4 regions of the Brevibacillus sp. FW301-21C12A genome follow, and region 3 is predicted to be linked to each of the others. Evidence: riboswitches for the same ligand, from Rfam matches in the RefSeq annotation. Region 3 holds a riboswitch; each other region holds the start of a gene.
What was found. Region 3 has a riboswitch for S-adenosylmethionine ahead of AC3WQH_RS19235 (homocysteine synthase). Riboswitches for the same ligand answer to the same signal wherever they lie in the genome.

Region 1: linked by a shared signal. The riboswitch ahead of AC3WQH_RS03715 (homoserine dehydrogenase) and the one ahead of AC3WQH_RS19235 (homocysteine synthase) in region 3 are both predicted to bind S-adenosylmethionine.
Region 2: linked by a shared signal. The riboswitch ahead of AC3WQH_RS03145 (aminotransferase class I/II-fold pyridoxal phosphate-dependent enzyme) and the one ahead of AC3WQH_RS19235 (homocysteine synthase) in region 3 are both predicted to bind S-adenosylmethionine.
Region 4: linked by a shared signal. The riboswitch ahead of AC3WQH_RS07680 (pyridoxal phosphate-dependent aminotransferase) and the one ahead of AC3WQH_RS19235 (homocysteine synthase) in region 3 are both predicted to bind S-adenosylmethionine.

The regions. Positions count from the first base shown of each region.
Region 1 covers NZ_JBYTBG010000003.1:188,767-190,964, forward strand. The annotation lists cobalamin riboswitch at 1-153, shown strand, start outside; SAM riboswitch class I at 619-726, shown strand; SAM riboswitch class I at 870-979, shown strand; gene AC3WQH_RS03715 (homoserine dehydrogenase) at 1,063-2,198, shown strand, end outside.
Region 2 covers NZ_JBYTBG010000003.1:68,223-70,420, reverse strand. The annotation lists gene AC3WQH_RS03150 (trans-sulfuration enzyme family protein) at 1-239, opposite strand, end outside; gene AC3WQH_RS03145 (aminotransferase class I/II-fold pyridoxal phosphate-dependent enzyme) at 236-1,399, opposite strand; SAM riboswitch class I at 1,495-1,620, opposite strand; gene AC3WQH_RS03140 (pyridoxamine 5'-phosphate oxidase family protein) at 1,710-2,165, opposite strand.
Region 3 covers NZ_JBYTBG010000036.1:17,905-20,102, reverse strand. The annotation lists gene AC3WQH_RS19235 (homocysteine synthase) at 1-915, opposite strand, end outside; SAM riboswitch class I at 1,005-1,113, opposite strand; gene AC3WQH_RS19230 (rhodanese-like domain-containing protein) at 1,608-1,919, shown strand; gene AC3WQH_RS19225 (SCO family protein) at 2,045-2,198, shown strand, end outside.
Region 4 covers NZ_JBYTBG010000008.1:76,334-78,531, reverse strand. The annotation lists gene AC3WQH_RS07680 (pyridoxal phosphate-dependent aminotransferase) at 1-801, opposite strand, end outside; SAM riboswitch class I at 890-1,004, opposite strand; gene AC3WQH_RS07675 (MFS transporter) at 1,101-2,198, opposite strand, start outside.

The DNA of each region.
Region 1 (2,198 bases), on a different contig from region 3:
TAATAGGGAAGCTCGGTGCAAATCCGACACGGTCCCGCCACTGTAAGAGGGGAGTTTCGCGCACACAGGCCACTTGTCCAGCCGCTGGACAGGGAAGGCAGCGCCAGACGATGATCCCGAAGTCAGGAGACCTGCCTGTTTCAACAACACTGATGGACCTACGGGAGATAGGGAGGTGTTAGAGGACTCGCCATACTGGCAAACGGACAAGGATGTCTATTGCTTGCCTGCGCATTTTCTAACGATCGGATCTTTTTTCGATCAGTAGAAAATGCGTTTTTTGTTTTGGGGAGAGGAAATCGGCGCTGATTGACCGTGAGCAACTTAAAGGAGGGGGCAGCATGGTTCAGCTTTTCATCTGTCAATGGTGCGGTTATGTCGAAGAACGAGAGCTGTCGGGGGAAAGCGAGGAAGGGCTGGTCCGTTGCGTTTGCTGCAGTACGGAGGAAGTCGAAAGCGTTTTTGCCAGGTGAAGGCGACCGTACATTCGGAACGGTTGTCCCGTTTTTGGCCGTATCTGAACCGTTTCTGACCGCATCTAGCCTGGTTAAAAACGAAAAAGAATTTTGTTGACGAATGCTTTGGAATTTCTTAGAATAGGCTCAACAGCAAACAAAGTTCTTATCCAGAGAGGTGGAGGGTCTGGCCCGATGAAGCCCGGCAACCGTTGCGTAGTGCGACAAGGTGCCAATTCCTGCGGGGCGTTTTCGTTCCGAAAGATAAGAAGCGGGTACATCGTAGCAGTTATGACGAACCTTCTTCTTAGCGAAGAAGGTTTTTTGATGTTTCCGCTCAACAAAGGCTTTCTTTTCCAATAAGCTTTTCGCTTGGCCGCTTTCTCGACGAGAAAGAGCAAAAATTCATAGTTTTCTTTATCCAGAGAGGCGGAGGGACTGGCCCGATGAAGCCCGGCAACCGTCACACAGCTTGTGACAAGGTGCCAATTCCTGCAGGGCGGAAGCGTCCTGGGAGATAAGGAGAAGGATTTCGTTGATGCCAAAACCTTCTTCTTAGCGGGAAGGTTTTTTCTTTTTACGAAAATATTGCTATGAGGTGGTAGAAATGAGCGCAGGTGTAGTCAAGGTAGGGCTGCTTGGATTGGGAACAGTAGGGGGCGGCGTCATCAAGACGATTCGTTCGCAGCAGGAGAAGCTGGCTGCGAGATTGGGCAAGCGAATCGAAATTGTCAAAGCATTGGTCCGCGATTCGGAAAAAGAACGGGCCGTTCAGGTAGATCCCGCGCTTTTGACCACGGATTTTGAGGACGTGTTGAAAAGCGATGTGGACATTGTCGTCGAGGTGATGGGGGGCGTCGAGCCGACGTATGACTACGTCCGTGCCTTGATCGAAAAAGGCTGCCACGTGGTGACGGCGAACAAGGAGCTGCTTGCCAAACGCGGCACAGAGTTGGTCGATCTGGCAAACCGGCATCAGGTCCATCTGGCCTATGAGGCGAGCGTGGCAGGCGGCATCCCGATTTTGAGCGTGCTGCGACAGTTTTTGCGCACGAACGATATTCAAGGAGTGCGCGGCATTCTCAACGGTACGACGAACTTCATCCTGACGAAAATGGAAGCGGAGCAGCTTCCCTATCAGGAAGTGTTGAAGCAAGCGCAGGAGCTGGGGTATGCGGAAGCCGATCCGCGCTCTGACGTGGAAGGATTCGACGCGATGTACAAACTGTACATTCTCGCGCAGCTTGTGTACGGAGAATCGCTGCCGCTTGCAAATGTCGTGCGCAAAGGGATTGCCGATTTGTCTCCTGGTCACATCCGTATCGCAAACGAGCTGGGCTACCGGATCAAGCTGATTGCCCAGGCGCACAAAACAGAGCAAGGAATCCGGCTCTCGGTTCAGCCGACCATGCTGCCTGTCGCTCATCCGCTGGCGCAAATTCAGGATGCTTTCAACGCTGTTCAGCTTTCCGGAAACATCGTAGGCGATCTGCTGTTTACGGGCAGAGGCGCAGGCGAGCTGCCGACGGCAAGCGCCGTTGTCGAGGATTTGGCTTATTTGTTGACGCAGCCGTTTACCCCGCATCCGGCCTGGAAGGAAAAAACGGCCGAAGCGCAGCCGGGTCAATGGCAGGACGAGCGCGTGCTGTGTTATCTCGAAGGCTCGTGTCTCGCTGCGACGCCTGATCGCGTCCTGCATTTCTTGCGCGAGGCGGGCGTGACGGTGACGAAGCTGAAAGTCCA
Region 2 (2,198 bases), on a different contig from region 3:
CTGGAGATCGCCGCCATGCCGGACGAGAAAGCAAAGCCGCGCGCGCCGCCTTCGAGAGCGGCAATCGCTTCCTCCAGCGCGTGTCTGGTCGGATTGCCGGAACGGGCGTAGTCATACGTGCCTGGCTGGTCGAGATCAAACTGGTGAAACGTGGAAGCCTGGTAAATCGGAACCGACGACGCCCCTGTGAACGGATCGATGCAAGTAGAGCCATGCAAAACCTTCGTTGCGAAATTCATCGCGCAGCCCCCCCAACGACAAGACTTGCGTCCAAAGCCTGAAACAGATCAGCGATCAAGTCTTCCGGATGCTCAATCCCGACCGACAGCCTCAGCAATCGGTCACAAACGCCGACATACTCCCGTACTTCCAGCGGAATGTCAGCGTGGGTCTGTGTCGCCGGATACGTACACAACGACTCGACGCCGCCAAGGCTTTCCGCAAAAGAAACGATGCGCAGATTTTGCAAAAACAAGCCCACCTGCTCCGCAGACCGTACCCGGAATGAAACCATACCGCTATAACCGCTTGCCTGGCTCGCCTGGATGGCATGCCCGGGGTGTTCTTGCAGCCCTGGGTAAAACACTTCGGCGACAGCCGGATGCTCCTGCAGCTTTTTTGCAACCGCGAGCGCGTTTGTCTGATGTCTTTCCATGCGCAGCGCCAATGTCTTCATTCCGCGTACCAACAGCCAGCTATCTTGTGGACCCAATACCGCTCCGATGGAATTATGCAAAAACCGGATTTTTTCCGACAACTCCTCGCCTTTTGTCACGATCAGTCCGGCCAGTACATCGTTGTGGCCACCCAAGTACTTCGTCGCACTGTGCAACACGATATCTGCGCCAAGCTCCAGCGGGCGTTGACAATAAGGGGTCATGAACGTGTTGTCGACTATCGTCAAAAGTCCATGCTGCTTTGCCAGCCCGGCGATTTGGCGAAGATCGGTAATCTGCATGAGCGGATTCGTCGGCGTCTCGACGAAGATCGCCTTTGTCTCGGCTCGCAGCGCGTTATGCACCGCTTCCAGGTCGCGCAAGTCTACGTACGTAAAAGACAGGCCGTAGCGGGAAAGCACCTGATCAAACAAGCGATACGTCCCTCCGTACAAATCGAGCGACACAATGAGATGATCTCCCTGGGAAAACAGCCCCATGACCGTATGAACCGCCGCCATTCCCGATGCGCAGGCAAAGCCCGCATCGCCCGATTCTGCCTCGGCGATGGCTTCTTCCAAAACCGTGCGGGTCGGATTGGCCGTGCGTGTATAGTCAAAGCCTGTGCTCTGCCCCAATGCCGGGTGGCGATATGCGGTGGCATAGTAGACAGGAAAGCTGACCGCCCCTGTTTTTTCATCTCTGCCTACGCCTGCTTGAATCAATTTTGTTTCCAGTCTCATACGTAACTCTCTCCCTCCAATGATGTACGAGGGGCATGAAAAAAGCCCCCTTTCCTCTGAAAGAAGGCTTTGTTTACGTCACCGTAAGCAAGACCTTCTCATCTTTCAGAGTTAAAAAACTCTGCAGGAATTAGCACCATTATCTCCCCGCATGAACGAACATGCAGGTGATTGGTTGCCGGGCATCATCGGGCCAGTCCCTCCGCCTCTCTGGATAAGAAGTTTTGCTATTCAATTTGAATGACCTAATACTAAAGGATACGGCGGTTTTTTGTCAACAGGATTTTCCACTGTTGTGCGGCCGTCTTGACTAGGCGTTTTTCAGCGCAGTCATGACCTGGTTGTCCAGCTTCGCAGCCGCGTTTTTGTCGTACGTCTTTTCGTATTGCGGTTCTACGGAAATGCGCGAGCCGTAAAACATGACGTCTCGGACGGAGTCAATCGCGATCTCCACCAGCGCCAGCTTCAGCGGAACGCCCTCCAGCCGCTCGGCTTTCACTGCGGCGCGTCCGTTGATCGCAAAAGAGGAGCCTGCCCCGATCAGATGCAGGACGACCTGCGGCTCTTTGGCAATATTGGCGAGTATGCGCGAGCGGTTATCCACGGCAAAGCGGATGAGTCCGCTGTTCACCGCCAATGTCCAGGACAAGGAGCTGAGCGATGGCGCTCCTGTCTCGTGATCGACGGTGCCGAGCGTCACAAATCGCTCTTTTTGCAGGAGCGCGAACAGTTCTTCCGACAAGGTTTGGGATACGGTTTCAGCCATTCGGATGCCTCCTCGTAAACGGTAGTACGTCTA
Region 3 (2,198 bases):
TACGGCCAGGGCGTTCTGGCTGTGGCGTTCCATGCGCAGGTGCAGCGTCTCCAGACCTTGCAGGAACAGGAAGGAGTTGATCGGGGCCACGGCTGCGCCGATGTCGCGCTGCAGTTGGACGCGCGCCTTGATGATGTAGGCGAGCGGTCCGACTGCTTCCGTATAGACGACGCCGTGGTAGCTCGGGTCTGGTGTCGTCAGGCCCGGGAATTTGCCGTTGTTCCAGTCGAACTTGCCGGAATCGACGATGATGCCGCCGATCGCTGTGCCGTGCCCGCCGATGAACTTGGTCGTGGAGTGGACGACGATGTCTGCGCCATGCTCGAATGGACGGCACAGGATCGGCGAAGCGAACGTGTTGTCCACGATCAGCGGCACGCCGTTTTCGTGCGCGATGTCAGCGATTGCCTGCAAGTCCGCCACGTCAATGCGAGGGTTGCCGATCGTCTCGCAAAAGAGCGCCTTTGTTTTCTCATTGATGAACGCCCGGAAGTTTTCCGGATTGGACTGATCGACAAAGTGAACCTTGATGCCAAGACGCGGCAAAGTGTGCGCAAAAAGGTTGTACGTACCGCCGTACAAGCTGCTGGATGCGACAATTTCATCCCCGGCTTGGGCGATGTTCAAAATGGAAAAGGTGATCGCTGCCTGACCAGAGGAAGTTGCCAGAGCACCGACGCCGCCTTCCAGGAGTGCCACGCGCTTTTCAAAGGCGTCCTGGGTCGGATTCATGATGCGGGTGTAAATGTTGCCGAACTCTTTTAAGCCAAACAGGTTGGCGGCGTGCTCCGTGTCGCGGAAGACGTAGGAAGTCGTCTGATAGATCGGAACGGCGCGCGAGCCTGTTACGGGATCTACTTCTTGTCCACCATGTACAGCGAGGGTTTCCGGTTTCCATTGTTGCTGGTCAGACATGCTTATCTCTCCTTTATATATGGGGATTAGGGATAAAAAAACGGAGCATTCCTCTGAGGAGAAGAAGGCTCCGGCTATACACGGGTGTGCACTCATCTCTCAGAATCTATGGATTCTGCAGGAATTAGCACCGCGCAAGGCACGCTTGCTGGTTGCCGGGTTTCACAGGGCCTGTCCCTCCACCGCTCTTGATGAACTGTTGCTTCAGTTGTTGTCATAATTGTATGAAAAACCACACTTCGCTGTCAATAATCAATAATGAGTTATCAGGTTGGATTTGGTGGGATTGAGGCGTTGAGAGATTTGTTCATGCTCACCCGTTCATGCTGTTTCCCATGACGTCCAAAGTACCTGTGTGATACGCCTTGTTGACGTGGTTTGCAGGCTGATGCCCCGCACTCCAAGGGTGCTCTGCGTTTCTTGCACCCGCCTTTTTCCAAACCAAAAAGAGAATGCTGTTTTGTATAGTAGTCTTCATATATAGAATGGTTATTTTTGTAAATGTGTCACCCGCCTGTACCGACCAACCATCTCCCTGTCCAAAAACAAACCCACCCTCACACTGTCACAAATTTGTCCCTATATCTCCGCGCTTTCGCCGCCCGCGTCGTTAGAAAATGGCATGGCCCTATGATATGATGGGAGTGGCAGAAAACGACCAAACGATTGTACATATAGGAGGAACATACGCGATGAGCCATGGCGTGAAGGAAATTACCCCGCAGGAGCTGCTGGAAAAGCTCGCGGCCAACGAAAAGCTTCAGGTGATTGACGTGCGTGAGGTGGAGGAGTGGAACGAAGGCCATATCAAAGAAGCCAAGCTGATTCCGCTCGGCTTTTTGCCGCATCGCATCGACGAGCTGGACAAGGAGATCCCGGTCGTCATGGTGTGCCGCAGCGGTGCGCGCAGCCACAGAGCGACCGAATATTTGTGTGAGCTTGGCTTTGACGCTGCCAATATGGTCGGCGGCATGCTGGCTTGGCCTGGCGAGAAGGAAGTGTAAGCCGTACGGTCCATACGGTCACGACCGCACTGGCAACGCCGAGACGTTTTCCACACAAAAAGAAACATGCGCTTTTACGCGGTATAGCGGCGGACGCATGAGAGAAGCAGGGGAGGAAGAAAATCGTGAGTGAGGGAGCACAGCAACAAGGATCCGCGTTGCAGCGCCATTGGTTTACGGTGCTCGCAGGCGTGATTATCCTCGCGATTGTAGGCGTGTTGGGCTACAAATACATGGCAAAAGAGCCGATTCCCGTGATGAAGCCGATTGCCGATTTTA
Region 4 (2,198 bases), on a different contig from region 3:
GTCCTGAATCAGATTGATGAGCCTTACCAGCTCGCGGTTGCCGACCATCGCGCCTACGCGCCAGCCGGCCATATTGTACGTTTTGGACAACGTGTAAAACTCCACGCCCACCTCTTTTGCCCCCGGCACCTGCATGAAGCTGACAGGCTTTTTGCCGTCGTAGCTGATCGCGCCGTACGCGAAGTCGTGGCAGACGACGATCTCGTGCTTGCGCGCAAACTGGACGGTTTCCTCGTAAAATTCAAACGGGGCGTTCACCGCTGTCGGGTTATTCGGATAGTTCAAAAACATCAGCTTGGCGCGGTCCAAATCGGCTTGCGGGATTTTGCTGTAGTCAGGCAAAAACTGATTTTCGGCCGTCAGCGGCATCATCGACATCCGGCCGTTTACGACCGCTACGCCGGACCAGTAATCCGGGTAGCCAGGGTCCGGTACGAGTGCCACATCGCCTGCGTTCATCAGCACCTGGCAAATTTCCACGAGGCCGGTTTTGCTTCCGAACAGGATCGCCACCTCTTCCTCCGGGTCGAGGTCCACGTCAAATTGTTGCTTGTACCAGTGCGCGACTGCCTGCTTCAGCTCCAGTCGGCCGGAAAACGGCGGGTATTTGTGATGCAGCGGATTTTCTGCCTGTGCCTTCAGCTCTTCCACAATGTGCGGCGGCGTAGGCAGGTCCGGGTTTCCTTGGCCCAGATTAATGACGTCATGCCCACAAGCGATGACTTTGTTTACTTTTGCCACCAATGTCGCAAAAAACTGGGTCGGGAGCCGATCAATCATGTCGGAAGGTTGGATGCGCATCTGTCTTCAGTTCCTTTCTTTTTAGGCCAATGTACAGCAAAAACCCCCTCTTTCCGTACAGAAAAAGGGGGAGATCAGCTTGGTCACGTCCTTATCTGTCAGGAATTATCCTGCTGGAATTGGCACAGCATCTGCAACGCGCAAGCGCGCAGATCCGCTGCCGGGCTTCATAGGGCCAGTCCCTCCGCCTCTCTTCATAAGTAAATCACACGGAATATACTGTTTTTAATCTTCTTCATACTACATTGCGGGCTCCGAACGTGTCAAGACGCTTCGCGAGGCCCGCGAATTTTTCCTGGCTACATCTTTTCTACGGTCGCGGCTGGCACTTTTCGGGTGCGACCTTGAAACGAGCTGTGCAGGGCGAAAAACGCGACAGACATTAGCGCCAGCCCCGCCATGATGTACAAAAGTCCTTGTGCCTGAAAATGCTGGAAAATGACCGCTCCGAGCAATGGGCCGAGCATGCGTCCCGCAGAGCCTGTGCCGGAGATCAGCCCTTGGATGAAGCCTTCTCGCCCCTGTGGCGTAAACTCTGCTGCCACGGCAGGCACGGCCGGCCAGACGAGCATTTCTCCAAGCGTCATGATGAACATCCCGGCGACAAAGCCGGCGTAGGAGGTCGTCTGCGACAAAATCAGCATCGACAGCACGAACACGTAGGAGCCGAGCAGCATCTGCGCTCGCAGCGTGCGGGCGAAGCGGCCAATGACCCAGGCGATCAGCGGCTGGCCGAACAAAATCAGGCCGCCGTTGATCGTCCAGAGCAAGCTGTACTGACGCAAGGAAATGCCCAACGATTGCATGTAGGTCGACAACACCGTCGTCCACTGGACGTAGACAATCCAACTGATTAACAGCCCGCTGCACAAGAGCAGTAGGGCGCCCCACGCCACTTTTTTCGTCGGCAGTTGCTGTAGCGGCGAAAGCGCCTCAACTGGCTTCGGCTTGGCAGCGCTTTGGACAGCAGCGGCGGGAGTGCCTGCGGTATTGGCTTGCTCCGCCCGATAGCCCCGCTCTGCAACTGCCTTGAGCTGCCGAGGCAAAATGAGCACGAACATGACGAGCACGATGACTTGCGAGATCGCGTTGCCAAAAAACGTCCAGGCAAACGAAATGCTCGCCAGCAAGCCGCCGAGGGCAGAGCCAGCCGCCACCCCGGCGTTGAGCGCGACGTAGATCATGTTGATCCCTTTGCGCCCGCCTTCCGGCCACAGCACGACAGCGAGTGCATTCATCACCGGAGAGAGCGTGCCGTAAAACAGCCCGTTCAGCAACAACAAGATCGTGTACAGCGTAAAGTCATGCGTGACGCCAAGCCCGACGGAAATCAGAATGACGCCGATTGAGGCAAAAACGATCGTGCGCATTTTCCCCCAACGGTCGAACAGCATGCC